Regions from separate parts of the Desulfoluna sp. CYM3A genome, predicted to be linked through region 2. Evidence: riboswitches for the same ligand, from Rfam matches in the RefSeq annotation. Region 2 holds a riboswitch; each other region holds the start of a gene.
What was found. Region 2 has a riboswitch for cobalamin ahead of ACOYW1_RS24865 (TonB-dependent receptor). Riboswitches for the same ligand answer to the same signal wherever they lie in the genome.

Region 1: linked by a shared signal. The riboswitch ahead of ACOYW1_RS17395 (helix-turn-helix domain-containing protein) and the one ahead of ACOYW1_RS24865 (TonB-dependent receptor) in region 2 are both predicted to bind cobalamin.
Region 3: linked by a shared signal. The riboswitch ahead of ACOYW1_RS02435 (phosphomethylpyrimidine synthase ThiC) and the one ahead of ACOYW1_RS24865 (TonB-dependent receptor) in region 2 are both predicted to bind cobalamin.
Region 4: linked by a shared signal. The riboswitch ahead of ACOYW1_RS11325 (DUF2162 family putative transporter) and the one ahead of ACOYW1_RS24865 (TonB-dependent receptor) in region 2 are both predicted to bind cobalamin.

Annotation. Positions count from the first base shown of each region.
Region 1 covers NZ_CP186556.1:3,387,682-3,394,701, reverse strand. The annotation lists gene ACOYW1_RS17410 (4Fe-4S binding protein) at 1-391, opposite strand, end outside; gene ACOYW1_RS17405 (HoxN/HupN/NixA family nickel/cobalt transporter) at 413-1,261, opposite strand; gene ACOYW1_RS17400 (DUF1007 family protein) at 1,267-1,866, opposite strand; cobalamin riboswitch at 2,320-2,516, shown strand; gene ACOYW1_RS17395 (helix-turn-helix domain-containing protein) at 2,664-3,506, shown strand; gene ACOYW1_RS17390 (hypothetical protein) at 3,654-4,523, opposite strand; gene ACOYW1_RS17385 (pilus assembly protein TadG-related protein) at 4,435-5,109, opposite strand; gene ACOYW1_RS17380 (hypothetical protein) at 5,631-5,918, opposite strand; gene ACOYW1_RS17375 (tetratricopeptide repeat protein) at 5,827-6,609, opposite strand; gene ACOYW1_RS17370 (type II secretion system F family protein) at 6,812-7,020, opposite strand, start outside.
Region 2 covers NZ_CP186556.1:4,915,016-4,922,035, forward strand. The annotation lists gene ACOYW1_RS24855 (PfaD family polyunsaturated fatty acid/polyketide biosynthesis protein) at 1-598, shown strand, start outside; gene ACOYW1_RS24860 (bile acid:sodium symporter family protein) at 1,231-2,175, shown strand; cobalamin riboswitch at 2,337-2,527, shown strand; gene ACOYW1_RS24865 (TonB-dependent receptor) at 2,749-3,624, shown strand; gene ACOYW1_RS24870 (TonB-dependent receptor plug domain-containing protein) at 3,641-4,363, shown strand; gene ACOYW1_RS24875 (hypothetical protein) at 4,257-4,550, shown strand; gene ACOYW1_RS24880 (hypothetical protein) at 4,465-4,806, shown strand; gene ACOYW1_RS24885 (ABC transporter substrate-binding protein) at 4,946-5,326, shown strand; gene ACOYW1_RS24890 (hypothetical protein) at 5,296-5,448, shown strand; gene ACOYW1_RS24895 (ABC transporter substrate-binding protein) at 5,438-6,550, shown strand; gene ACOYW1_RS24900 (hypothetical protein) at 6,547-7,014, shown strand; partial or broken gene ACOYW1_RS24905 (hypothetical protein) at 6,915-7,020, shown strand, end outside.
Region 3 covers NZ_CP186556.1:458,967-465,986, forward strand. The annotation lists gene ACOYW1_RS02425 (DUF1254 domain-containing protein) at 1-271, shown strand, start outside; gene sstT (serine/threonine transporter SstT) at 387-1,640, opposite strand; cobalamin riboswitch at 2,168-2,393, shown strand; partial or broken gene ACOYW1_RS02435 (phosphomethylpyrimidine synthase ThiC) at 2,743-3,606, shown strand; gene ACOYW1_RS02440 (phosphomethylpyrimidine synthase ThiC) at 3,729-4,004, shown strand; gene cobT (nicotinate-nucleotide--dimethylbenzimidazole phosphoribosyltransferase) at 4,265-5,332, shown strand; gene ACOYW1_RS02450 (methyltransferase) at 5,426-6,424, shown strand; gene ACOYW1_RS02455 (S24 family peptidase) at 6,574-7,020, shown strand, end outside.
Region 4 covers NZ_CP186556.1:2,187,405-2,194,424, forward strand. The annotation lists gene ACOYW1_RS11310 (ABC transporter ATP-binding protein) at 1-650, opposite strand, end outside; gene ACOYW1_RS11315 (FecCD family ABC transporter permease) at 647-1,666, opposite strand; gene ACOYW1_RS11320 (ABC transporter substrate-binding protein) at 1,663-2,577, opposite strand; cobalamin riboswitch at 2,713-2,921, shown strand; gene ACOYW1_RS11325 (DUF2162 family putative transporter) at 3,128-3,859, shown strand; gene ACOYW1_RS11330 (MotA/TolQ/ExbB proton channel family protein) at 3,881-4,525, shown strand; gene ACOYW1_RS11335 (DUF2149 domain-containing protein) at 4,522-4,893, shown strand; gene ACOYW1_RS11340 (hypothetical protein) at 5,029-5,232, shown strand; gene ACOYW1_RS11345 (TroA family protein) at 5,202-5,549, shown strand; gene ACOYW1_RS11350 (adenosylcobinamide amidohydrolase) at 5,446-7,020, shown strand, end outside.

The DNA of each region.
Region 1 (7,020 bases), 1.5 Mb from region 2:
AGCTGCACAGGGCATACAGCGCATGGTCCGGCCTGTACAGGGCCAGGTGAACGAGGCCGCATCGGTTGGCGTGTTTCAGGATTTCCTTGGCTTCAGAAAACTCAACACGGCGGGCTTCCCCTTTTTCAATGCATGCCTCGGCCATTTCGTCGAAGAGCAGGCAGACCTCAAGGGGGTTGTTACACCGTTTGTATCGGACCCTGCATTCGCACGCCTGAACCGCTACGACTCTTGCCGTGCGCACGATCTCCGTTACCTGCTCTGTGGGGAGCACCCACTGTTTTTCCTGAACCGATTCGGAGACGGGAATCACCCGTGATGAATGAGAGATCCTGCGTGCCTTGAGCCATTTGTCATAGGTTGCGAGGCGTTTCGAGAGATAAGAGTCCATGGGCTCTGCTCCCCATCAGGGTTAAAGCCCGGTGAGCATCAAGGCCCCCAGGGCTGTGAGCGCCGTGCCGGAGACGGCGGTAAGGATTCCCGGGAGGCGTCTGGGCCGTGCTGAGGTGGTCTTCAGTCCGGCGTTTTTTCCTGCCACCACGAGGATCACGGCGGCGGAGATGGTAGCGGCCATGCCCAGGGTGATACCAAAGGCCATGAGGATGCCCAGGTGGGTGAGGTGAAGGCCCATGGCAAGGAGCATGACCGTGACGACACCTGGGCAGGGGACCATGCCGAAGGCAACAGCGGCCAGAAGGCCTCCGGTTTTTGGGGCACATTCCTGGTGGGGCTTGGGCCGTGCCGCTTCGTAGATGCCGGAGAGCAGGAGAAAGAGCCCCAGGAGGATGACAAGGGTAAAGCTCACCTGGCTGGTGAGCCGGGTGGCGTCTTTGAGGCCGGTGGTCATACGGATTTCAAGGAACCCTTTGATGCACAGCACGGTGAGGATCCCGGAGAGGCCGTGGCTGAAGGCGACGATGTTGCCGAAGAGGACCCCGTCTTTGGCCTTGCGGTTCCCGTGGAGCATGTAGGCGGTGGCAACAGCCTTTCCGTGGCCCGGACCGGCTGCGTGAACCGCACCGTAGAGGATGGCAAGTCCCAAAAGCGGTGCCAGGGCAAAGAGGTCCGGGGCGGCGGCAAAGGATTTCAGGGTGGCGGCCATCTCGTTTCTCATCTGGAACTGGATGAGGATGAGCTTGTGCATGAGGCGTGCCCCAAGGCCCGGCGCAGTATCCGGGGGGCCGAAGGCGTGGGCGGCAAGGGGGCTTAAAAGAACCCAGGTGAAGAGGGCAGAGGCTGCAGAGCGGATGTGTGGGGTCATGGGTGTTACTCCTTACCGGAGATGGAAACAACGGCTTCAATAGGGTGAAGCATGCCGAAGTAGTATGATTCTTCGGTGTTCTCCCTCAAGGTGAACCCCATGCCCTGGGGCACATCCCCGGAGAAGGAGAGGGGGGCGTCTTCTGAGAGAAAGAGGGCCGAGTAGTTGGTGGGGTCGTACTGGCTGAGCCGCAAAGGCTCTCCCTTTTCAGGCTGCGGGGAAATGGGGATTGAAAAGCGATACACCACGATGCCGTCCTGGGCCTCGCAGTTGAAAGAGGCAATGGTGACGGCGTGATTTTTGGTTCCGCTGTGGGTGATGAAGGTGAAGTAGTGTTGCTCGGAGAGGTAATCAAAGGCCTCGGATTTAAGCGTGTTCAGCTCTTTGGGGGAGAAGATCCCGTCGCCGTTGGTGTCGTAGTCTTCCAGAATCATCGCTGAAAAGCCGTCGTCAAACGCCCAGTCTACATCCAGGCGAACCGGTTGCTTTGCCTCGAAGCAAAGGGTCATCCGGCTGGTGATAAAAACATGGGGGTGAGCCCCCGGAAAGGACAACGGGGCAAGGGTAAAGATAAGGGCCAGGGCAAATACTAAGGGAATGCGCATGAAGACGGTTCCTGCGTGTTAAAGGTTACTTCGAATCGTTTCGGTTCTATATAAAGTGGGTGGAACAGGGAGCGCAAGGGAAAAAGGGCGGTGGGCCGAGTTCGTCGATCCCGGGTTTTTCGCCGGAGACTTTCGCCGCCAGCATTGGTGGTTAACGGACCTTGCCGTGAGCCGTCCCCTGGGGACGGCTGCTTTCGTTGGAAAACAAAGGGTGATACTTGCCGGTAACGTGCATATTGTCCTGTGTTTGTCGAAATTTATCTTTGGTCCGTGTGCTGCTTTTCTCCTTGACAAATCAACGGTGGGGTCATTATAACTTCATTTACTCAGGTGATGAAATAGATTGCCTGGTACGATACACGCCCTGCGGATGAGATGTTTCCCGCATGCATCAGGGGTGGGCTCCCGATGTCATATCTTAACGCTGCATAAATATAGATTGATACAACCTAAAAATTTGTTTGACGTTCAGGTTCCCCGGTCTCGTGATGTCCCGAGACCCGGGCTAAGAGGGAATCCCGTGAAAATCGGGAACGGTCCCGCCGCTGTAACTCCTGCAAACCTTTCAACGCGTTGTGCCACTGGGTCAAACCGGGAAGGCCGTTGAAAGGGGGGGAAGTCAGAAGACCTGCCTGGATGTATCGGCACGGAAAGGAATGATCCATGATCGTTCCGAAGGCCTCGAGGAAGGTCTTGTGCAGAGTGTGAGTCTGTGGTGAGGATGAAAACGGTTCCCCATATCGATGCATGCATCGGTATGGGGTTTTTTTATGGGCTTTTTTGAAGCAGGTAGCACGATGAATGAACGAGAGTTGTTGAAACGGCACCTGCCCTTCGGCAGGCTTTCTCCTGAGGCCCTCGATCGCGTGGTCTCGGCGTTTCAGTCCTATCGGTTCGCCGAGAAGGAGAAACTGGTTGTGCAGGATGAAGTGGCGACCTGGGTTGGCTTTGTGGTGTCCGGGAGCATTGAGCTTCGCATCAAGCGGTTTACCGGAGGGGATCTCTCCTTCGGCTCCCTTCGGCGCGGGGATTTTTTCGGGCTGATGTCCTTTGAACCCAAGGGGATGTCCATTTCCAGCGCCGTGGGTGCCATTCCCGGGGTTGTGCTCATGGCCAGGCGCGAGGCCTTTCATCAGATGCTGGAGACGTTTCCGGCATTGAAAACCTATTTTTATAAGATGTCCCTGGATAGGGTCTGGACCGCCTACCAGAGCCTGTACCAGGGAAAAGCCGCCGAAGGCCCCGGTCCGTCCATGCCGGGGTGCGCCGCCCTGGAGGTCCAAAAATCCATCGATTTCATCGACCGGAATTTTATGAATCCCATCACCCTGGAGGAGGCCGCCAAGGCCAACGGCATGAGCAAGTTTCATTTTTCGCGGATTTTTAAGGACAAGACAGGCATGTCCTTTAAAGAGTACCTCAACATGCGGCGAATCCACGTGGCGAAAAAACTGTTCATGGCGGACAACCTCAACGTGTCGGAGGCCTGCTACCAGGTGGGCTTCAACGATCAATCCTATTTTTGCAGGGTCTTTCGCAAACTCGAAGGCTATACCCCGTCGGAGTTCAAAAAAATATGCACCGGGCAGTTTCCTGCCCGGAAACGGGGGGAATCCCATGCCAAGGTGGTGTCGGGGTGAATGCCGTGAAGGGACTGACTTGAATGATAAGGGCAAGTAAGAGGTCTCGGTTGGCCCGGAGACTTCAGGCGTGCTTATGTCGATGGCATATGGAAGGCTGCTATGTCTTGACCATGGTGCATAAATGCACCCTACGGGCCGTGGGTTTTACCATTGGCTGGGATTAATGGATCTTATCGTCGGATAGCTCAAGGCGGCCGTGCATGAGAAGGGCCGCACTGCAGGGGGGGCCGAAGGTGCCGTTGATATAGTTCTTTTCTGATGAGAATATGCCAGAAGTGTGCCCTCTGAACAGAATTTGCCCTGTGCAATGATATTCAAAAAGTTTTCATGGGTGGCAACTCCATTCCAACTTGTGTCAACGTACTTAACAGAAAAGTTTTTTTCTGTTCGGAACACAACCCCTTTATACCCATCAAGAAAAATGCGGCTGAAACTGCCGCATTCAGGCGATCCGATATCTTTTCTACAATATATGTATGCGCTGTCATGGCCGTTTCCTCCCATGGTGAAATCAAGGGCATTTCCCCTTGCGTCAAAGTGAATTTTAAGCTCAGAGGCAACAGTAAAATTATAGGCATCGTAATCGTTGTCGCTACACGTTGCGAAAAGAAACAAAGTCGCCTCATCATCAGCGTTTTCAGCACTGAAATAGTATATTTGGCCATTATGGTCTCCACGATGGAGGCCGAATACATAATCAGTTTTATTATCAAGCCCATGGCGGTAGAGGGTATTGCCGTGTTCGACAGGTATTTCTGACTTACAATCATAATCTCCGTCAATTTCAGGCCATTGATCTACGGTGTACACGATGCCGTTGGCTCTAAAATAGTCCCAGTCAATGGGGCGAACATCCAGAACTGGTCGTGCTCCCTGGAGCCCTGAGCGGCAGTTGACGATTTTTCTTCCTGCGGTGACGAGGGTGTTACCGGTTATCTCCACCGGCCTGATGAATGCAACATCTCCGTTTGCATGAACGCTCCCATGTTTCTGAATATAAGCTGATTTCTGCAAAATTGTCTTGGCTTCGAATGTCCGATATTTGGTTCTCCCCGTGGGCCAGGATACCGAAACGCCGCCGAAACGCCACGGAAGCCACGTGGACGTCGACATTTTTTTTCTTTTCCAATTCCCCCATAAGAAGGGCTTCTCTGACAGTCAGGGACACTTTGACAGCGTTGACGTACTCGTCGGCGGGAAAATCGGGGTCTCCTTCGGCTGCAAATTCTTTGTAGACGAGAAAATCATCGTAGGCGTCGTTCTCATCGTAGTATCCCCGTGTGATCTCCACCTCGTAATTTTGCGGGAAGTCCTCATCAACGTCAGGATCCTCCACGGCTTCTTTTCCCGGATACAGATTCTGGACAAGGACCTTGCGGGCACGGGCTTCGGGGTCTCCGTCACAGAGGTGAAGGGCCCCTGCCATGGCGGCGGCGTCCACGCAGTTCTGGAGGGTTCGTCTTTCGCTGAAGAGATAGCCGGATTCGATGACCAGGGCGAGCATCATCAACAGGGCCGTCATGAAAAAGGCCACCACAAGGACGATGGAGCCTTGCTCGTGTTTTTTGGGGGGGCTTGTCGTGATTGCTTTTTTTGCCATATGCACGGGTCTCTCAAACAAACGTCGGCCTTGCCCGGATATTTCACGAGTCGAGTGCACCCATGTTCAAGGCATCAGAGCTGCAGATGTAGTGGTTTACCTCAAAGCTCTGAAAACGCAGAAGATGGGTGCTCTCGGCTCGCCCGAAGGGTGAGAATAGATAGGCGAACGTCGATTTACATTTTGCATTTTCAAAATAGCCGACATTTTTATTATATCCATCAGAAATCATGACATTTTACATTTGGATGGTTGTTTTCTCATGAAATATCCGGACTTGATGCTCGTTTGGGCGATGGGTGTATTGGCATCACCCTACGAAAACCCTTGTCCCTTGGAGCGCCGCACTCCTGTGCGGCACGGGTAACGACGGACTAAAAAGCCGCGCCGGAGTGCGGCACTCCGTTTCGGTGGATTTTTCGTAACCATTCAGCCTATCCCGGATATTTCACGAGTGCTATGCCTCCGGCACCCCTGCCGGAGGCTTTTTATCTCTCATCAACCATGGGATTTGTGAGATATCAATCGGCCATGATATCGGCGTCGCTGTCTTTGGTGTCGGAGTCTGAGTCGATCTCTTTCATTGGGTGCTCGTACTTGTTTTTGTAGATGGCGTTTGCCAGGGGCCCGGGCATGGTGGTGACGGGGGCGCGATTGATCGGTGCGTCGGGGTTCATGACCTGGGCGTGAAAGGCTTTGGTAAAGGATTCGCCGAACTCAGGGGCGATGTGCTTCGGGGCTGAGCAACCTGCGAGAAGGATGGCCACAAAGGAGAGGGGAACGGCAAACGCTTTGGAAAAGGGGATCATGGTTCAGGGTGCTCCTTTGGTTGCTGCGATGTTTTTCTGGGCGGCGGACAGGGTGGGGTCCATGGCAAGGGCCTGTTCGAAAAAGCCGGCTGCCTGCTCTGTATTGTGCGCTAGGGCGTGGATGGCGCCCATGTTGTTCAGGGCCTCGGCAGGTTTCATGAGTTTGCTCAGCGGGCGCCATGGCTTCGGCCTCCCGGCCTGCCACGCCCAGGCAGATGGCGAGGTTGTGCCGGGCCAGGAAAAAGGTGTCGTCAAGGGCGATGGCCCGGGTGAAGCAGTCCTGGGCCAGGTCGAGGTTTCCTGCGCACAGGTGGGAGAAGCCCATGTTGTTGTAAACATCGGGGCGCGCCGGGTTGATTTCAATGGCTTTCCGGTAATGGGCCTGGGCCGCCACGGGGTTGCCGGTGAGGTCCAGGGTCATGGCCAGGCCGTTGTGTGCCGGAGCGTAGTCCGGCTCCCGGGTGAGGGCTTTGCCGAAACAGGTTTTTGCCTTGTCGTAGTCCTTTTTCTCCCGGTGGCAGCAGCCCATGAGGTGGTATATTTCAGCTTCTTCGCCCCTCATCGCCAGGGATTTCTCCAGTTGGACCAGGGCAATGTCGTGATACCCCTTGTTGATCATGTCCTTTGCCAGGGCGAGGTGGTTGGGTTCGGGGCGCTTTTGTGTCATGGCCGGGGACAGTCCCCGTGCCATGGCGTCGTCGGGCGAGAAGGCGGGGGGCGTCTTCCCGGCGCAGCCGACAAGCAAAAGGCAGCCGACAAACAAGAGACAGTTGATACGTAGATTTGTGAAGGATGTCGCTGTGGTGTGCCCCGAGGAACGAGGGGCAGATCGCAGCGGGAATACGCTTTCAAGGCGGCTCACCTTGCCGCCGGAGGCATCGTTTTCTGTCTGGCTAAAATCCATGCTTGAACCTTTCGATGAGGTTGATGATGGCCGGGCCGAGGATGATGATCATCAGGGCGGGCATGATGAGGCCCACAAGGGGAAAGGTGAGCTTTGCGGCGACCTTGCCTCCTTTCTCCTCGGCCAGCTGTTTTCGCTGTTTTCTCATGGACGAGATGGTTGTGCGCAGGGCGTCGGCAATGTCCGTGCCGAATCGTG
Region 2 (7,020 bases):
CCGCCAGGCCGACGTCACCATGGCGCCTGCCGCTGACATGTTCGAGATGGGAGGCAAGGTCCAGGTGCTCAAGCGGGGCACCATGTTCGCCATGCGCGCGGCCAAGCTCTTTGCCCTCTACAAGGAGCACCCGAGCATCGAGGCCCTGCCCGAGTCCGATCGTATGTTTGTGGAGAAAAAAATCCTGGGCAAGCCCCTGGAGCAGGTGTGGCTGGAGACCAAGGCCTTTTTTGAAGAGCGGGACCCCTCCCAGCTGGCCAAGGCCCAGTCCGACCCCAAGCACCGCATGGCCCTGATCTTCCGAAGCTACCTCGGCCAGGCCTCACTATGGGCCATCCGGGGCATCCCGGAGCGCTCCGGGGACTACCAGATCTGGTGTGGGCCCGCCATCGGCGCCTTCAACGCCTGGACCAAGGACACGCCCCTGGCCTCCCCCGACAACCGGGACGTCACCACCGTGGCCTTCAACCTCCTGGTGGGCGCCTCCGTGGAAGCCCGATCCCGCATCCTGGCCAGCCAGTACCCCAGCCTTGCCGGGATCCGGTTCCTCCCCAAAACCCGGGAAGCCCTTGTCCGGTGCTCTGTGGAAATCCGCTGAGCACGTGTTTAAAAAAGCCTCCGGCGGCCAGGTGGGGGCACCTGGAAACCTGATGGCGAATGCTTGAAGGCAGACATGATGCCAAACGTTTTCGGAGCATTCGCGTGGGGTGTGGCAAGTGGCAACCGTTTATGCAGGAGAGGCCCTCTTCATTCTTCTGAAAACACGATTTGCTTGGCTATGGCCACAGATATGGTACCGTTCGTTCCCAGGCTCCGCCTGGGAATGAGGCACGGAGGCTCAGCCTCCACGCTTGAAATCATTTCATTCCGGAATCTTAGCCCATTGCACCGCCATGCGTCGCCCCTACAAGGCAAAGCGTGCCGCAACCGCCCCTTTGGCTGCTTCTTCAGCAATAAGTGCATTTGCCCTTGATTCCACGACTTGCCTTCCCTTTCCCACCCACCCTATAGACATCCCATGCCCCGTCCACGCATCACAGCAAGGCATGACACCCCAGCCCTCTGGAATTCTTGTTTACTTGACGTCTCAAACCGGTCTACAAACCCAAGTGCCCTTTGCCCATCATCTGGCCCAAAGGCACAGGTCACGATTCACTTCCACCCCATCGCTTCTGTCAGCGCCCCGGGTCGTGACAAAGCCCCAACTTTTTTATCAGGAGTACACGTGTCATGCTTAAGTGGATCGAACGATTTAACCGACTCTTTGTGGTCTGGGCCGTTCTCATCTGTGTGGTGGCAGCCCGGTTTCCCCAGCACTTTGCCCAGCTCAAGCCCCTCATCGTCCCCCTGCTCATGGTGGTGATGTTCGGCATGGGTGCCACCCTGCGCGCCCGGGACTTCAAAGAGCCCCTCAAGCGCCCCCACGTGATCCTTCTGGGCGTCTCCATCCAGTACCTCATCATGCCTTTGGCCGCCTTTCTCATCTCCAGAGCCCTGGGCCTGTCCCCCGAGCTCATGGTGGGCATGGTCCTGGTGGGAAGCGTCTCCGGGGGCACGGCCTCCAATGTGGTGGCCTTCCTGGCCGGTGGAGACGTGGCCCTTTCCATCGTCATGACCGCAGCCTCCACCTTCCTGGCCGTTTTCCTTACCCCCCTGCTCACCCAGCTCTATGTGGGAGCCACCGTGCCCGTGGCCATGCTCCCCATGTTCCTGAGCATCCTCAAAATCGTCGTGGTTCCCGTGGCCGCAGGCATCCTCGTCAACACCCTCTTTCAGGAGCACCTGGAAAAAATCCAGCCGGTCTTTCCCCTCATCTCGGTGGTGACCATCGTGGGGCTCATCGGCATCATCATCGGCCTCAACCAGCCCAGGCTCTCCACCCTGGCCCTTCCCCTGACCCTGGCCATCATCCTCCACAACGGATGCGGCCTGGCAGCGGGCTACGGCCTTCCCAAGCTCCTGGGGCTCGATGAAAAAACATGCAGAACCATCGCCATCGAAGCAGGCATGCAGAACTCCGGCCTTGCCGTGGCCCTCTCCATCAAGTACTTCACCGCGGCCTCGGCCCTTCCCGGCGCCATCTTCAGCCTCTGGCACAACCTGTCGGGATCTTTCCTGGCCACCGTCTGGACCACCCTGGACGCCCGAAAAGAAAAAAAAGAGGCCCCGTGCTGACAACGGACTGAGTCGCTCTAACTGTTCATTTATATCTATCGTTGTGAAGATATATGTTAAGCAAAATGCTTCGGTGGGGATAATTCTTTAAAAATTCTCTCATAAATGAAAAATCATGGTTGACATTCTCCTCATGTCAGCTATTTTAGGAACTTCGCAAACAAGATACACACCATTCAGGTGCCTGTAAAAAGGCCAAAAGGGAACCCTGTGAGAATCAGGGACGGGCCCGCCGCTGTGATCGGAGACGAACGCTGCATACATGTCACTGGCATGTTTCATGCCGGGAAGACGCGGGTTAGACTCAGGATGACCCGAGAGTCAGAATACCTGCCTGAATGCCATATGGCGCCTTTCTCCGTGGACAAGGGAAAGGTGCACCGATAATCTGTGGAAGAAATCAGGGAATCCCAGATCATTTTTATTCATTATGATCCGGGATTTTTTTGTCCCGGCACGACGCGACGGCTTTTGCCTGAAACAGGTCGACGTGGTGTGTAGGGCGACTGTTCTGAAGCAGCCCACGATGCCACGCCCCCTTTTTTCCAGGCAACACCGGCCAATGGAGAAAAGATGAAGCGTACTTTTCTAGCCCCTCTCCTGGCTGCCGCCCTGCTTCTTCCTGCGGGAAGTTTTGCAGACGACACAGCCACTTCCAACCTTCATGAAGTGGTGGTCACCGCAACACGAAACGCCAAGTCTCCGGATGAAGTCACCGCCGATGTGGAAATTGTCTCAAAAGAAGAGATCAAAACAGCACCGGCAAACAACGTGGATGACATTTTAAGGCGCCTTCCCGGTGTAGATATCAGGCGTCCCTCGGACTTCGGTATCACCTCCCCCATGGCCATCAACATCCGGGGCGTCGGCAGCGGCAAACGCGTCCTCCTCATCGTGGATGGTGTCCCCACAAACTCGGCCCTCACGGGCTTTATCTACCCCAACCAGATCCAGACCGGTGCTATCGAACGGGTGGAAGTGGTCAAAGGAGCCTTCTCCTCCCTGTACGGCAGCAACGCCATGGGCGGGGTCATCAACATCATCACCAAAGAGAAACAAACCGATGGGGTGGAGGTCACCCCCAGGGTCAAGGCGGGAAACTTCGGCCTCCGAGAAGCCGGTGTCGAGGCATCGGGCCGCAAGGGCAAGCTGGCCTACACCCTCAACACCAGCCACCGCCAGGTCGACAACCTCTACCAGCGGGACCAGCAGGTCAGTTACTCCTACAACAACACCACCGACACATTTGACCGAAAATTCACCGACATCAGCGACCACTCCGCCTACGACGACCAGCGATTCTTCGGCAAGTTCTGTTACGACCTTTCCGACGAGACCCGCCCTTCCTTCAGCGGTAACCTGGCCTTGACCGAATCGGAAAACGGGTACACCCATTACCAACCCACACGAACGGGAAAAAGAGACCGAACGGACTTTTTATTTCCTTAATGCCAATGCCAGCACCCTGGCGGACCGGGTGGACCTGGACTTTCGGGTGTACACCAACTATGACAAATCCGATGCCATTTCTGAGCTCATCTCCAAAAAGGCCGGCTCCTCAGGTGGCGGCGGAGGCATGGGAGGAATGGGCGGCGGCGCCTCTTCCTACTCTTTCGACTACGGAACCCGTGAGTACTGGGGCCGCGACACGGGCATCCAGATCAAAACTGGCATGGCCGCAGGGGACAATCACTACCTCACCGCCGGGGTGGACTCCAACTTCCTCAGCGGGGAATGGGAAAACAAAAAAGAAGACGGCGCCCTCGTCGGCACCAAGATGGATGAGTCCCTCTCCAACCAAGCGCTTTACCTCCAAAGCGAAAGCGACTTGTTCGATGCCTTCACCCTGACCCTCGGCATGCGCTACGATGCCAACTCCGAATCCGACAACGCCTTTTCTCCCAAAGTCGGGCTCCTCTACCGCGCCACCGACACCGTCAGCTTCCGGACCTCCGCGGGAAAAGCCTTCCGCGCTCCCAACCTCAACGAACTCTATACCCCTACCTGGATGATGATGCCCGGGGTGCCCTCAGTCCAACCCGAACCTGAAGCCCGAGACCATCTGGTCCTACGACCTCGGCGTGGACCTTCGCCTGGCCAAGCAATTCAATCTCTCTTTAACCGGCTTTTACTCCAAGGCCGAAGACCTCATCTCCTCCCCCATGAACCATGGGGTCATGCGGTATGAAAACCTGGATGAAGTCACCACCGACGGCTTTGAAGTATCAGCAGACGGCCAGCTCATGCCATGGCTAGGGGCTCTACGCCAACTACACCTACACCCACTCCGTGGACAAAGAGACCGGGCGCCTCACCAACATCCCCCTGCACCAGGCCAACGCCGGTCTCATGGCCACCCGGGCCCTCTCGCCTAAGGCACGGCTTACCACCTCCCTGGACCTTCGCTACAACAGCGAAATGACCTACATGGCCTACAAAAATATGATGAGCAAAGCGGCCATCACAGTAGACGACTGGGTGGTAGCAGACCTCGGTGTTCGCCTGGAGCTCTTCGACAAGCTGGGCATCCAGGCCGCCGTCACCAACCTCACCAACGAAGACTACGAGGTCCATGGCGCCAATCTGGGCCCCGAGCGAGCCTGGTGGGTGGCCGTAGACTACACATTCTAAAAAAACAATACGATCAAGCCAAAGGCCTCCGGCGGTTCCGCCGGAGGCAACGAAATCATGAGGGTCACTCAAACCAAAGGAGAATCCCCTTGATGAACCCCGAACGGCCTCCTGCATTGCCCTTTGCCTGCTGTGTGCGGTGAGCATCCCCCTGCACCGGGCCCAAGCCAACGGTTCCCACGAACTGGTGGTGGGCACCGGGTGGGACCCCACCCAGCCGGGGACTTCCCAGCCCCTGGGCATGTGGGAGCCCGCCGCGCTGATCTACGAAACCCTCGTCAACCTGGATGAAGCGAGCAGGCCCGTCCCCTGCCTTGCCACCTCCTGGACGGTCTCCAAGGATGCCAGGGTCTACACCTTTGCCCTCGGAAAGGGCATCCGATTCCACGACGGCACGCCCTTGACGCGGCCGCCGTCAAGGTCAACGCCAAGACCCTGGGCCGCACCAACTGGCAAGCGGTGTGGAGCGCCCTGGACCATGTGGAGGTGGTGGATCCCTTCACCGTCCGATTCCACCTGAAGCGCCCCCTGCCCCTCTTTTTCCTCCACATGGCCGGAAGCGGGTACGGCATCGTGGCCCCGTCCCCCGCCCGTCTGCGCAAAGCCCGCCCCGGCCACGGCAGGCCCTGCCATGGGAAATAAGGGCAAGGCCATGGGGCAAGCCAAGGCAAAGATGCCCCCGGCCATGGGGTCCAAAAAGGCCACCGGCTTTGCAGTGGCCCGGGCCATCGGCACCGGCCCCTACGCGTGGGATGAGTCCCACTACCGGCGCCTCCGGGAGTTCCGCGTCACGCGCAACCCGGACTTCAGGCAGGGACAGCCGGCGTTTACGGCCATCACCTGGAAGGTCATCCCCGACGCAGCGGCGCGAACCATCGCCCTGGAAGCAGGGGACATCCATCTCTCCGGCCACGCCCCCGGGGCCAGCTTCGGAGAGGAGAACCTTCGCCCTGACCACCCTTCTATCCACACAGCCCACGGCAGCAACTGGGGAACGCGCCTGGTGATGATCAACCACACCCGGCCCCCCTTTGATAACCCCAGGGTGAGACGGGCCCTGCGCCTTGCCATGGACACCGAGGCCATCAACACCGTGCTGGGCGGCCTTGCCACAGTCTGCCCGGGTCCCTTCGGCCCCGAGGCCCCCTTCCAGAATCCGGCCCTGGCCCTGCCCGCCATGGATCGCCGAGAGGCCATGCGCATCTTAGACGCCGAGGGCATCCGGGACACCGACGGCGACGGCATCCGAGAGTTTGCCAACGCCCTTCTGGCCGTCTCCTTTACCGTTTCCAAAAGCACCTCCCTGGCCGCCCTGGTCTGCGACGGCCTCACCAAGGTGGGTATTCAGGCAACGATCCGGCCCAAGGAGAGAGGATCTCTCTTTGAGGTCCTCGACCAGATGGACTTCGACATCGCCGTCCACCCCAACATTCCCTCCTTCTACCTGGGCATGACCGGGACCTTCCACAGCAAGGGGAGCTGGTCGGCCCATATAGACCTGCCCACCCTCGATGCCCTGCTGGAACAGCGGGACGCCGCCACGGACCTTGCCGCCTTCCGGGAGCTGGGCAACCGGGCCCAGGCCCTCATCGATGCACAGGATATCATCCTTTTTGCCGTCAACGAGGCCAAGGTGGCCGCCTTCAACAAGGGGCTTTCCGGCTTTTCCTTCCCGCCGGAAGAGTGGGTGGGCTCCCTCCAGGAGGTGTGGCACGCCCCGACAAGGAGTAAGCCGGCCCCATGATCCCTTTCCTTGCAAAACGGCTGGCCTCCATGGTGGCGGTGCTTTTCGGGGTGGTGACCTTCACCTTCATCCTCCATCCGCTGACCGACGGGGACCCGGCCACCATCATCGCTCTGGATCGCTACGGTTCCCAGCTCATCTACCCTGAGGTCATCGCCGAGATGGCCGAAGCCGGGAAGGCCTTCGCATGCCCATCCACCGGCAGTACGCCAACTGGCTCGGCCAGGTGGCCAGGGGGAATTCGGGCGCTCCCTGCGCACCGGGGTCCCCGTCATGGAGGAGATTTGCCAGCGGTTCCCCTTTACCCTGGAAGCTGGCGCTTCTCTCCCTTGGCCTCACCGCCCTCATCGCCCTGCCCTGCGGCATGGCCGCCGCCTGTTTTCAAGGGGGGTGGTTTGATCGGGGCACGCGGTCCCTGGCCGCCGTCAACGCCTCGGTGCCCAGTGTCTACCTTGCCTTTTTGATGATCT
Region 3 (7,020 bases), 1.9 Mb from region 2:
CTATGACAACCAGACCCGCGCCATGCTGCAGACCGACCAGCGTTTTCCCGGCATCGACAACCTTCGGAAGGGCCTGAAGCAGCGCAAGGACGGATCATACGATATCTACTTCAGCCCGAAGCCGCCCAAAGGCCAGGAGAATAACTGGATCCAGACCGTGCCGGGCAAGGGGTGGAACACGATTTTGCGTCTCTACGGCCCCCTGGAGTCGTTTTACGACAAAACCTGGAAGCCCGGAGATCCTGAACTGGTTGAGTCGTCGAGCCTTTAACGGTCCCCTGGTACCCCGCTGAGCCGGGTCCGATCAAAAATGAGCCGCCAAAAAAAGGGCCCCACGGGAACGATTCCCATGGGGCCCTTTGTGTTGTCTTTTTAAGTGCGGAAGCTTATGCGGCTGCAACCGTTTCGGTTTCGGTTTCAGTTGCGGCGGTGCCTCGGGCGTTAAGATCCGCTGCAGCAGTAAACAGCACGTCGGTGGAGCTGTTCAGCGCGGTTTCAGCGGAGTCTTGGATGACGCCGATGATGAAACCGGCGGCCACGACCTGCATGGAGATCTCATTGGGAACACCGAAGAGGCTGCAGGCAAGGGGGATCAGGAGGAGCGAGCCACCGGCCACACCGGAGGCCCCGCAGGCGGAGACGGAGGCGATGATGCTCAGCAGAAGCGCCGTTGCCATGTCGACCTGAATGTTCAGGGTGTGGACGGCAGCCAGGGTCATCACGGTGATGGTGATGGCGGCGCCGGCCATGTTGACGGTGGCACCCAGCGGAATGGAGACGGAGTAGGTGTCTTCGTTGAGGTCGAGACGCTTGCACAGGTCCATGTTCACGGGGATGTTGGCCGCGGAGCTGCGGGTGAAGAAGGCGGTGACGCCGCTTTCACGCAGGCAGGTGAACACGAGAGGATAGGGGTTGCGCCGGGTCATGAAGAAGACGATGGCCGGGTTGACGATGAGGGCGATGATGAGCATGGCACCCAAAAGAACCTGAAGCAGGTGGGTGTAGCCGGAAAGGGCTTCAAAGCCGGTGGTGGCGATGGTCTGTGAGACCAGGCCGAAGATGCCCAGGGGGGCAAACCGGATAACCAGCTTGACGATGCTGGAGACGCCGTTGGAGACGTCGTGCAGGAAAGTCTTGGTTGCTTCACCCGTATGCTGGAAGGCGATGCCCAGGGCAATGGCCCAGGCAAGGATGCCGATGAAGTTCCCCGTAGCCAGGGCGTTGATGGGGTTGTCCACGATTTTGAAGAGAAGGGTGTTGAGAACCTCCCCGATACCGTTGGGCGGTGTGGCTGCCGTGTCTGTGGCCACCAGGGTCATGTTGGTGGGGAAGAGAAAACTCAAGGTGACGGCCACGAGTGCCGCCATAAAGGTTCCCACCAGGTAGAGACCGATGATGGAGCGCATGTTGGTGTGGGTGCCGCGCTTCTGGTTGGCAATGGAAGAGGCGACGATGACAAAAACGAGGATGGGTGCAACGGCTTTAAGCGCTTTGACGAACAAGCTGCCGAACAGGCCTGCGGAGTTTGCCGTATCCGGTGATACCTGAGCAAGGATGACACCTGCAATGATCCCGATCACAATCTGCAGTACCAGGCTTCCCGAAGCGATTTTTTTAAAAATCCCTGTCACTTGATTCATGAATTTCCCCCAAAGTTGGTTAAATATTCCTTAATTCCACTATCACCATTTCATAGGGGAAATATCGCTTATATGTCAATATTTTATTTCCATATAGGCTTATTCGTAACGAGGGCGTTATGTTTTTACGCATTCATGAATCTGAGGCCGAAATGTAGGTAGGAGGAGCTTCAACATTGTAAAATAAAGGCCAAATGGAGCTGTGAGGGAACATGGGGCGGTGAGACTGGAATCCCTTTTGGGGGAGTCGTAAAATTTGGGAAGCCTATTGGTATGCCCTGAAACAGCCGGTACACCAAGGTGCTCGAATAAAGTGAAAGAACGCGTAAAAACAGTTGTGCCAACTATTTGAAATCTTGGAGAACGTTTCTTGAGCGTTCTCTTTGAATGAATGCTTTTTTTAAGGCCTTGATGGGCAAAGCGCATCTTCACACCGCCCTCAAGGTGTTTTTCGCTACCCTTGACGTCGGAGTTTTTTCCCCTTGACGCCCTTTGCCGGTTTCGTGTAGAGGATGGACAGTACCCGGTAACAGGGTACACATTCAATTTGTCATACGGTGTCATGCAAACGGAACTACGGTGAAAATCCGTGACGGTCCCGCCGCTGTAACCGGGTGGCCCGGCGCAGGTTGGTTTCTCCTCATCATGTGAAGAGATGCCAGCGGTCACTGCCTCTCCTGAAGGGGGGCGGGAAGGCGCGGCGGGAGCTCTTACCCCGGAAGTCAGAAGACGTGCATGAGACTCACGTGACCGAGTTCGATGGCAAAGGGCTCTGAGGTATATCTATGTACCTCAGAGCCCTTTTTTTATTGCCTGAAATCGGTGCGTTTCACCGGCACGGGTTGGTGCCGGTGGGAATGATCATGAAATTCCGGCGCTGTCTGTTCGTACTCCTTGCTTTCTTTCGACAGACGGATTTCATGGCGGCATCGGGTGATCTCCCGGGTGGAACCGGGGCGCCGTCGGAGTCGGTGGCCGAACGAATCATGGTGGCGGTACTTTATTTTATGAGTCCGCCGATATGCTTGTAAGGAGAAGAGATACAATGGCTGTAGACAAGACCCAGATTGAATTGGCCCGGGAGGGCGTGGTTTCCCCCCAGATGCAGCAGGTTGCCGAAAAAGAGGGGCATGCCCCCGAGGTCATCCGTGACCTGGTGGCCAAAGGGGAGATCGTTATCCCCAACAACCCCAAGCACAAAGGCCCTGCCGTGGGCATCGGTACCGGCCTCCGTACCAAGGTAAACGCCTCCATCGGGACCAGCTCCGATATCTGCGACATCAAGAGCGAGATTGAAAAAGCCCTGGCCGCAGAGGAAGAGGGCGCCGATACCCTCATGGAACTCTCCGCCGGGGGGGACCTGGACCTTGTCCGCCGCGAGGTGCTGGCAGCCACCAACCTTCCCCTGGGCAACGTGCCCCTTTATCAGGCCTTCAAGGAGACCGGGCGCAAGTATCAGGATCCCTCCAAGCTCGACCCCGAATACCTTTTCGACCTCATTGAGCAGCAGCTCGACGACGGCCTCTCCTTCATGGCCATCCACTGCGGCATCAACCAGTACACCATTGAGCGCCTCCGCGCCCAGGGCTTCCGGTACGGTGGTCTTGCCTCCAAGGGCGGTACCTTCATGGTGGCCTGGATGGACGCCACCAAGCGTGAAAACCCCCTTTACGAGCAGTTCGACCGCGTCTGTGCCCTCATGAAAAAATACGACGCCGTGCTTTCCCTTGGCAACGGCATCCGTGCAGGTGCCATCCACGACAGCCACGACCGCGCCCAGATGGCCGAGATGATCATCAACTGCGAGCTGGCCGAGCTGGGTCGCGAGATGGGCTGCCAGATGATGGTGGAAGGCCCCGGCCATGTGCCCCTGGATGAGATCGAGGGCAACATCATGCTTGAAAAGCGCATGAGCGGCAACGCCCCCTACTACGTCCTCGGCCCCATCCCCTGCGACACCGGCGCCGGGTACGATCACATCACGGCGGCCATCGGCGCGGCCAGCTCCGCCCGCTTCGGCGCAGACCCTGACCTACATCACCCCCGCCAGGATCCGCCCTGCCCACGGTTCAGGATGTGCGTGAGGGTGTGCGCGCCACCCGCCTTGCCACCCGCATCGGAGATATCGCCAAGTACCCCAACCGCCGCGAAACCGAGAAGCTGGCTGCCATGGCCCGTCGCGAGATGCGCTGGGACGATCTGGAAAAACACCTGCTCTTCCCGGAGGTGGCCAAGTCCATCCGTGCAGAGCGCACCCCCGAGCAGGAAGACACCTGCACCATGTGCGGCGACTTCTGCGCCATGAAAAAAGGGATGGAGGTTTTCCAGCCCGACATCAAAGGCGACAAGATCTACAAGGGGTAACCCAGGTTCGCGAATGCTCCAGCCCTCGTACCTCGGGTTGTCGCATTCGCTGACGGGCTGCGCCCGTGATCAACGGTACGGGTTATTGACGTGTAGCCATTCAGCTTACAATGCCTCCGGTGGTCCCGCCGGAGGCAAGTTGAATCGCTACAAAGACGATTTGTTACGAACGACCATTTGGTCCCCATGGTGCCATGTCTCCAACCACTGGCATCATGGGGGCGCATGTTTTGATTGGATTGATTGAGGAGGGGTTCTGAATGACATTGCTCGAAAAGACCATCGGTTCCATTGTGGGGATCGATCGCGGGATTGAGACGCTTGCCCTTGCCCGCCTGGCCGACCAGGCGCGGCCCCAGGGGAGTCTTGGGGTGCTGGAACCCCTGTCCGCCCGCCTTGCAGCCATTGCCGGTAAAATCGATGTGAAGCTCGAAAAGAAGGTGGTGGTGACCTGTGCCGGAGACCACGGCGTGGTGGAGGAGGGTGTGAGCCTGTTTCCCCAGGAGGTCACCGAGCAGATGGTCCACAACTTCGTGATCAAGGGCGCCTCCATCAACGTGCTGGCCAAGCACGCCGGGGCCGAGTCCCTGGCGGCCGACATCGGCGTCAAGGCCGATTTTGATCCGTCTCTTCCCATCATCCATAAAAAGGTGGCCAGGGGCACCGAGAACTTTACCAAAGGGCCGGCCATGACCCGTGAGCAGGCTGTGGCAGCCATTGAGGCCGGCATTGAGATTGTGGACGAACTCGTGGCCGAAGGCGGGCTGGACATGCTCGGCACCGGGGACATGGGGATCGGCAACACCACCCCCTCCACGGCCATTATCGCCGTGCTCTCCGGGGAAAAGGTGGAAGACCTTACCGGGCGGGGCACGGGCATCAACGATGAAGCCCTTCAGCGCAAAATCGACGTGATCAAAAAAGGGATTGAGGTGAACAAGCCCGACCCCAAGGATCCCGTGGATGTGTTGGCCAAGGTGGGCGGCTACGAAATCGGCGCCCTGGCAGGGCTTGTCCTGGGGGCTGCGGCCCACGGCGTCCCGGTGGTGTGCGACGGGTTCATCTCCACGGCAGGGGCCCTGATTGCAGGGGATCTGGCCCCTACGGCCAAGGAGTACCTCTTTGCCAGCCATCGTTCCGTGGAAGTGGGGCACACCTTCATGCATGATCACCTGTGCGTGGATCCCCTCCTGGACCTGGGCTTTCGCCTGGGCGAGGGCACAGGGGCGGCCCTGACCATGGAGCTCCTGGACGCCTCCACCCGCATCCTGGCCGATGTCCTCACCTTTGACGAGGTGGCCATCAAGGATCCCCATACCAAAGGGTAATGTTATTTTTGTAACCGGTTGTGATACGATGCCCCTGCATGACGCCATGCAGGGGTATTTTTGTATGTGATTTTTGGAAAATGGATGGGTGAGATGACACCGTATTTGAAGTTCAAAAACGTGCTCACGGGGTATCGCCAGTATCGGTTGCTTGAGGCAGCCTTTGACGCCGGGGTGTTCGAGATCGTGGGCGCTGAACCTGTGACGGCAGAGGAACTCTGCCGCAAGGTGGGGTGGGACCCATCCTTCGGGGCCCGTGCCCTTGCGGTCTTGTGTGTATTGGGGCTTCTGGAAGAGACCCCGCGGGGGATCAGGGTCTCCGAGGAAGGGGCGCTTTTCTTCGGGGCAGATGCGCCCCATCCCATGGCCGGTACCCTGGCCTTTGAAAAACGGCTCTACGACTCCTGGGCTCTCCTGGGAAAGACCCTGGAGCAAGGCGAACGTGTCTACGCCGCATCGGAGAAGAGCGAGGCAGAGTACAAAAAAGACCTGGCCCAGTACATCGAGGCCATGGATGAGGCAGCCCGCATCCGGGCGGCTGAGCTCTGGCAGGTGGTGAGGCCGGACAACGAGCAGGGCCTCTTTGTGGAGCTGGGTTTTGGCTCCGGGGCTTACAGTCTTGCCTTTTTGGAACGGCATCCCGGCTGGAGAGGCTCCCTTGCCGACCTGGATGATGTGGTGGGGATTTTTGGCGAGACCAAGGCGAGTCATTCAGCCTTTGACCGAGTGACCCTTTCCAGCGTCAACCTGCTGGATGAGAGCTGGGACCTTTCCGCCTGTGAAGGGGCCGATCTTCTTCTGCTCTCCAACCTGGTGCACTGCCAGGGGGACGAGGAGACCCTGGGGATCGTTCGGCGTGCTGCCGGGCTCCTGGCCCAGGGCGGCACCCTGGTGGTCCATGATTTTTACCGGGACCGAGGCGAGGCAGGAGGCATGTACGACCTTCACATGATGCTGAACACCTACAACGGGAAAGTGTACACCACCGGTGAGATGCGGGCCATGGTCGAGGCGGCCGGGCTTGTTTTTGCCGGGGACCTTGCCCTGCCGTCGGGATCCTGCGCTGTTCTGGCACGAAAATGTGAGCCCTGAAACCCTTTACAACCCGTCATCCTCTGGCTATGATTCGGGCATTCTTACGTCACACGTGCAGGCTTTGGGAAGCCCCGGGGCCGTGCGTCGGCAATGGTCCTTGGACCGGCGGGGTGCAAGGGCGCCCCGGGCGGTGAAAGAGTGGGGTTATGAAGTGGAACAGAGACGTGTTTCTCCATAATCTGGAGGAACTGGTTGCGCGGGAGTGGGGCGGGCGCCTGGGGGAGCTGGATCGCACCGTGGGCCTGACCGGTGCCTTTGAATCATGGAAAAGCGGCACATCCCCCACCATTGATGCCATTTTCAGGATCTGCCAGGCCTTGGACTGCGATATCACCTGGCTTTTGAATGGGTACACCGGGGGAGAGGGCGCCGGCATGGTCAACGCCCTGGTCTACATTCCCAAGTACCGTGCCACCTTGTCCGGTGGCGGCGGCTCCTTTGAGACCACGGCCGAGGTGCTTGAGACCTGTCCCTTTGGCGAAATCTGGCTTCGGAAAAAGGGCAACCCGTCGTCCCTGGTGCTGTTTGATGTGGCCGGTGATTCCATGGCCCCCATGATTTTAAGCGGGGATACCGTCATGGTGGACCGTTCC
Region 4 (7,020 bases), 2.7 Mb from region 2:
TCGGCATACATGGCCGCCAGGTTCAAATCGTGGGAGACCATCACCACCCCGGTTCCCCGCTCCACCTTCAACCTCTCCATCAAATCCATGACACGCACCTGATGGGCCAGATCCAGGGCCGAGGTGGGTTCGTCTAGGAGAATGAACTCGGGCTGCTGGCACACAGCCCTGGAGATAAAGACCCGTTGTTTTTCCCCACCGCTCAGCGCCTCCACCGAACGGTCTGCCAGGTGCAGGACATCGGTAAAGGCCATGGCTTCTTCGGCAAGGGCCATGTCTTCATCTTTGTGAAAGCCCAGCATGCCCAGGTGGGGCGCCCGCCCCATGAGCACCACCTCCCGTACCGTCAGTGAAAAAGCGCTCTCCACCGATTGAGGTAAAAATGCGATGCGCCGTGCCAGTTCCCGCCGCGTCATCCGGGACAGGGGGGTATTTTCCAGGGACACTTCGCCTGTTCGAGGGCGGGAAAGCCCGGCCAGGCATTTCAGCAGGGTGGTTTTGCCCGTGCCGTTGGGGCCTGCGATGATAAAAAAGGAGCCCCGGGGAACGGAAAGGGTGATGTCCGTCAGCACCTCATGGCTGCCGTAGCCCGTGGAGAGTTCACGGGTGGAAAGGCTGGCTGCCGTGGCCGCATTGTTGCGTATCATCATCGGGCCCTCCTTTTAAGAAGCATGATGAACAAAGGGGCCCCGATCATGGCAGTGATCACCCCCACGGGAATCTCTCCCTCCCGGGGAATCCAACGGGCCAGCAGGTCGCAGATCACCATGAAGGCGCCTCCGCCCACGATGGTGGCAGGCACCAGCACCCGGTGGTCCGAACCAAACACCTGCCGGAGGATGTGGGGCACCACCAGGCCCACAAACCCCATGAGGCCGCTCTGGCAGACCATGGCGCTGACCATGAACGAGGTGGCGATAAGAAGGATAAGGGTGGTCCGCCGGATGGAGACCCCCATGGCCCTTGCCATCTCGCGCCCCATGAGCATGAGGTTCATCTTGTGGGAGAGAAGAAAGATCACCACAAAGCAGGGCAGTACCAGAAGGGCCACCATGCCCACCTGGGGCATGTCTGCTGAGGAGAGGTCTCCCATGAGCCAGAACATGATGTCGTGGAGCTTGTTCTCTTCGGAAATGGAGATGAGAAACATAATCACCGCCGAGCAGAAGGCGTTGACCATGACGCCGGATAACAGCATGGCGTCCCGGCCCACCCGGCTTTCGCCCCGTGAAAGGACAAGCACCAGGAAGAGGGTGACCATGCTGCCGGCAAAGGCGGTGAGGCTGACCCCCGGCACACGGGCAAATCCGGCAAGGATCCCCATGATGGCACCGGTGGCCGCACCGCCGGAGATGCCAAGGATATAGGGCTCGGCAAGGGGGTTTCCCAGAAGGGCCTGGAAAACCAGCCCCCCTAAGGAGAGCACTGCCCCGCAGAACAGGGCCATGAGCACCCGGGGCAACCGGATGCGCTCGATGATGGCAATCTGGAGGCTGTCTGCCTGGGAATCACCCGTTACGAGCTGTGCCACAGGCGTAAGGTCGATACCCGAAGGCCCAGTGGCCAGGCCCAGGAGAACCGCAGCCCCAAGAACCATGGAGAGCAGGGCGGTGATGAGGAGGATTCGTTTCAGCAGGCGCCCCCGTACCCTGGATGTGTCGTTCACCGGGCCGCCTCCTCAAAAAGGGTGGGATGGATCAGGGCCGCCAGCATGGCAAGGCCCTCCACCACACGCGGGGTGGGGCGATCCAGGATGTCCGAATTCACGACATGGATGTTGTTGGTTTGAACGGCGGGAAGGGACGGCCAGCTTGCCCACTCCTGTCTCATGGTGTCGAAGTCGTCGTTTCTCGCCATGGAGGTGATGATGATCATCTCCGGTGCCAGGGCCAGGACCTGTTCCTTGGAAAACCGGGGGTAGGGCGTTTTGCTGGTGACGACGTTCTCTCCCCCTGCCCGGCGGATCATTTCGTTTAAAAAGGTGTTCTTGCCCACGGAGACGATGGGGGAGATCCCGATCTGGAAAAAGAGGCGGGGTTTATGGGATGCCTTGGCAATGGTCCGGTCAATGGCCTCCAGCTGGGCGCCCATGGCATCGGTGATGGCTCTGGCCTCACTCGTTGCATTAAGGAGGTTGCCTATCTCATTGATAGAACGGATAATCGTGTCGATACCGTCGGGATTGACCGTGTACACGGGGATGCCGAAGGCCTTGATACGCTGGATCACTTTATCCGGGTTGCCGTCCTTCACCGCCAGGCAGAGGTCGGGCTTCAGGGAGACAATGGTCTCCAGCTCCGGTCGGATATAGCTGCCGACCCGGGGAAGTTTCTGTGCTGCCGCAGGGTAGTCGCTGTATCGGGTAACCCCGGCAAGGAGATCTCCCTTGCCCAGGGAAAAAACGATCTCGGTGATGCTGGGGGCAAGGGACACCACTCTTTTTGGGGCGTCCGGCAGATCAACGATGCAGCCTGTGGTGTCGGTAACGCTTTTGGCCTGCACACGGGCAGCGAAGAGGCCGCACCAGGCCACGCCCAAAGCGAGAAGGAAAAGGGTGCGTAAGGCTCGATTTTTCATGATGTTATCCATGACCTCCCACGAAACCGGGTCCGCGCATATCTTTGGATATGCTTGAATCCAAAGGGTTCGAGCCTGATTGCCGGATTCTCCCCACAGGGAAAATTATCCTTGACATAGGACATTTCTATGGAATAGTAAACGAGAAATTCAGGTGCTTTTCCCTTTGCATGGCTCAAGGGGAGAAGAGAATAGGGAATCCCGTGAAATTCGGGAACGGACCCGCCGCTGTAAGTGGGGACTGTTTCGGCCACCATGCCACTGGGTGTTGTTAAGCACTCGGGAAGGCGCGCCGGACGGGACGATCCGCGAGTCAGAAGACCTGCCTGGATGGAGATGTCTCGATGCCCGTGGTAAAGGCTGAGATATGCCGCGATGCATGCACAGATTGTGTGTCACGCTTTTTTTGTGGGAAAATACGGATCCCCGCACCTTAAACCTACAGGTGCGGGGATTTTTTTGTTTTCACGCCCGCACCCTCCATCCCGGCTTTACGCAACCCGACGGAGACCACTCCGTTGCCGTATCATTTGGAAGGAGTACACGTACCATGGAATGGAAAAGCCTGATTGCCGGATTGGTCTTTACCATGGGAATGTACGCCGCCAAATGCGGCATCGGCCTGGCCTGCGGGTGGTCGCAAAGAAAGAGCCGCCGCCTTGCCTTCATCGCAGTGGCGGCTCTGGCCTATACCCTCCTGTTCGCCGGGTGTTACCTGCTCCTTACCCGTGTCAATCTGTTAAACAAGCTCCTTATCGTAGAACACCTGGTGAAGTGGGCCATGGCCGTTCACGCGGCCATGGCCTCGCTTCTCCTCGTGTGGGGCTCCGCCTTGCTGAAAAAACCTGCCGAGGGATCAGGGCCCGTGCGGGGATGGCTGCTCTTTGCCCTGCCGTGCCCGGTGTGCATGGGGGTGATTCTGCTGACCATCGCCTTTGTTATCGGGCTTTTCCCGGAGAATGCCTTTGGCATGACCGCCATGGCCTGGGGGATTTTCGTCCTCGTTGCATCGGTTGGTTTTCTGACCACCCGATGCCTGGGGGCCCGGTTCGGTACCCCTCACCACGTCATGGGAACGATGATGGTCCTTGCGGCGCTCTGGTTTCTCCTGACGATTCTGGTGGTTCCCCATGTCTCCGAGTTGCCGGATGTGTTTGCCATGGCATCCGGCGCAGCCGATTCGGCCCGCGGCGAGGAAAACGCATCTATTGCTGCGGCCATTGTTGCATGTTGCCTCTTTGGGGGCGGCATCTTTCTGGATCGTTTTGTCCATACCCATTGACGTTTTTTTAAGGATTCGTACGTGCAAACGGCAGCTCTCATCAAAAGTTATATCTATGTGGTCTCATCATCCCTTCTCTACCCGGTCCTGATCCTTCTGGCCTTTCTCACCTTCTGGGCCGTGGTGTGTGCCGGGGCCCTTTTTTCCGAATGGGTACGAAGGCATCGCATGGCGGTGGAAAACGACGGCCCGGATGTGTTCTTCAGGCCTGACCATGACCTGCATACCACGCCCCGGGTCAGCCGTTATGTGGCCCGGCTCAAAGGCCTCCTGGAAAAAAACGGTGGCGCCTCGACCCTTGAGGTGGAGGGACTCCTTCAGGACACCACACGCCGGCTCTTTTCCTCTCTTGACATGTATCGCCTGGTGGTTCGCGTGGGGCCGGGTCTGGGCCTCATCGGCACACTGATCCCCATGGGAACGGGGCTGGCCGCCCTGGGACAGGGGGACCTTTCCATGCTCTCTTCGGAGCTGGTCATTGCCTTTACCACCACGGTGGTGGGCCTTGCCGTGGGACTCCTGGCTTATCTGTTCCTCGTCATCAAGACCCGCTGGGCCGATGAGGACCTCCTGAACATGGAGGTGGCCACCGAAGCCCTGGCCGGAACCCCGCAAGACTCATCGGGCAACGGGACAACAGGGGCACCCGCCGGGGAGGCGGCATGAGGTACCTGAAAAAACGACGCTACGCCGTGGGGGGCGGGAATCAGGGGAGGCCCATGGCCTCGGACCCCATGGACGGGGTGGCCAACCTGTTTGACATCGGCCTGGTCTTTATTGTGGGGCTCATCGTGACCCTGTTTTCCACCTATCGCCTCCACGACCTCTTCAACGAAGAGAGCGAGATGACCATCGTCAAAAAAAACAAAAACGGGGAGATGGAGATCATTACCAAATCCAAGCGAAAAATCGAAGCGCTGAAGGTCTCCAAAACCATGGGGGAAGGTGAAGGGCATCGCATGGGCGTGGCCTATCGTCTGGAAGACGGTTCCATGGTGTACGTTCCCGATGGAAACGAGGCTGCACCGGACTAACCCGGATATTTCTCGAATCGAGTGCCCCCATATTCAAGGCCTGTTTGTCAATTTTTCCAAACGTGTTGCCCCGGCAGGGCCGCTGGAGACAAGCGGAGTCATTATCGTTTACGCCACGCAATCAGGAACCCGACCATGACATGGATCCGCCGGGGGATGGCAGCGGCCGTCCTTACTCTTTTTCTCTTTGTTTTTCTACCCGTTGCCCGGGCTGTCACCATCACCGATTCCACGGGCCGTACCGTCACCTTTGACCAGCCGCCCACACGGGTGGTGTCCCTGGTACCGTCCCTGCCGCAGACCCTGTCATGGGAGCCGGGGACCGGGTGGTGGGGGTGACCCTCCACGACACCTGGCCCGCTGAGGCCAACACCAAAACCGTGGTGGGAGGATTCTTCAGGCCCTCTGTGGACAAGGTGCTTACACTCAACCCCGACCTGGTATTTGTCTCCGGCATCCAGAAGGAGATGACAGACGCCCTTGAAGGGTCTGTGCCCCTGGTTCAGTTCGACCCCGCCACAGTGGACGATGCCTTTCAGGCAGATGCGGCTCATGGGACGCATCATGGGCTGCGAGGCCGGAGCGGAGAAAATCATCACGGACAACCGGCAGGTCCTTGCCGATATCCGGAAAAAAGTGGCGGCGATTCCGGCTGACAAACGCAAACGGGTGATGCGCCTCATGGGCCGCACCAGCATCATGACCCCCGGGGCCGACTCCTTTCAGCAGGAACTCATCAAGCTGGCCGGGGGCATCCCCCACGGGATCAAACGGGACGGCGCCGTCATTTCCATGACGGACAAAGAGTTGATCGACTTCAAACCGGACGTCATCTATGGATGCGGGGGAGACAAAGAGGCCGCAGAGCTTCTTTACGCCAACCCGGCCTTTGAATCGATTCCCGCCGTCAAAAACAAGCGCATCGACTATTACCCCTGCGAGCTTACCTGTCGGGCCTCTACCCATGTGGGCTATTTTGTCTCCTGGCTTTCAGCAAACCTCTATTCCGCAGAATTTTCCATTCGGAAAAACCAGATCCACCCCGATGCGATAATCGATCGTACGCCGGTTCCCCTGGACCTGGCGTATGTAAAGAAAGCCAGCTTAAACCACGCCACCCTCTACGATTTTCCCTCCAGGAGCCTGGAGGTGACCTTCACATCCCCCAAGACCATTCTCTCCACCCTGGACGGCTGGCGGGAGAACATCACCACCGTGGGCAACAACTACATGCCGCCCCAGTGCTGGCGCCTGGCCCACGAAGGGGGCTTTGAGGGTATGAAGCAGGACATTTTTGCCATGCTGGGGATCAAGGGGGAGACCACGAGCTTTCTCTTCACCGGTGCCGACATGGACAACTTCAGCAAAAAAACCGCCTCTTTCCGGGACATGAGCGTCACGGTGCTGGCAACGGCCGGGGTCTGCTCCAACGCCATGCGCATGGGCAAGGACACGGGCAGCTACTACGAGCCCGGCACCATCAACATCCTCATCCTGCCCAACATGCACCTTTCAAAGCGGGCCATGAGTCGCGCCGTTATCTCGGCCACCGAAGGCAAGACCGCCGCCCTCCAGGACCTGGACGTGCGAAGCAGCTACACCCCCCTTGTAAACGCTGCCACAGGCACGGGCACAGACAACATCCTCATTGCCGAAGGGGAGGGCGTTGCCGTGGACAACGCCGGGGGCCACACCAAGATGGGCGAGCTCATCGCCACGGCGGTCTATGAAGCCGTTACAGAGGCGATCTTCAAGCAGAACGGCCTCACGGCGGATCGCAGCGTGTTCAGGCGTCTCAAGGATCGGCAGCTTACCGTCTCCGATCTTGTGGGAGACAGCTCCTGCCCCTGCAACGCATCTTCCGGCGGTACGGGCATCCCCGCCTACGCCAAGCTGGAAACCCTGCTGCTGGAACCGAAGTACGCCGCCTTTCTGGAGACCGCCATGGCCCTCTCCGATGCCTGGGAGCGCGGCCTGGTCACCGATCTTTCCGCCTACAAAGGCTGGTGCAACCAGATGGCCACGGAAATCGCAGGGGGACAGGTTCCCGAGAAGAGCTTCACCGGAGACACCGACCTGCCCAAGCCCCTTGGCCTTGCCGTGGATGCCCTGCTTAAGGGGATTGAA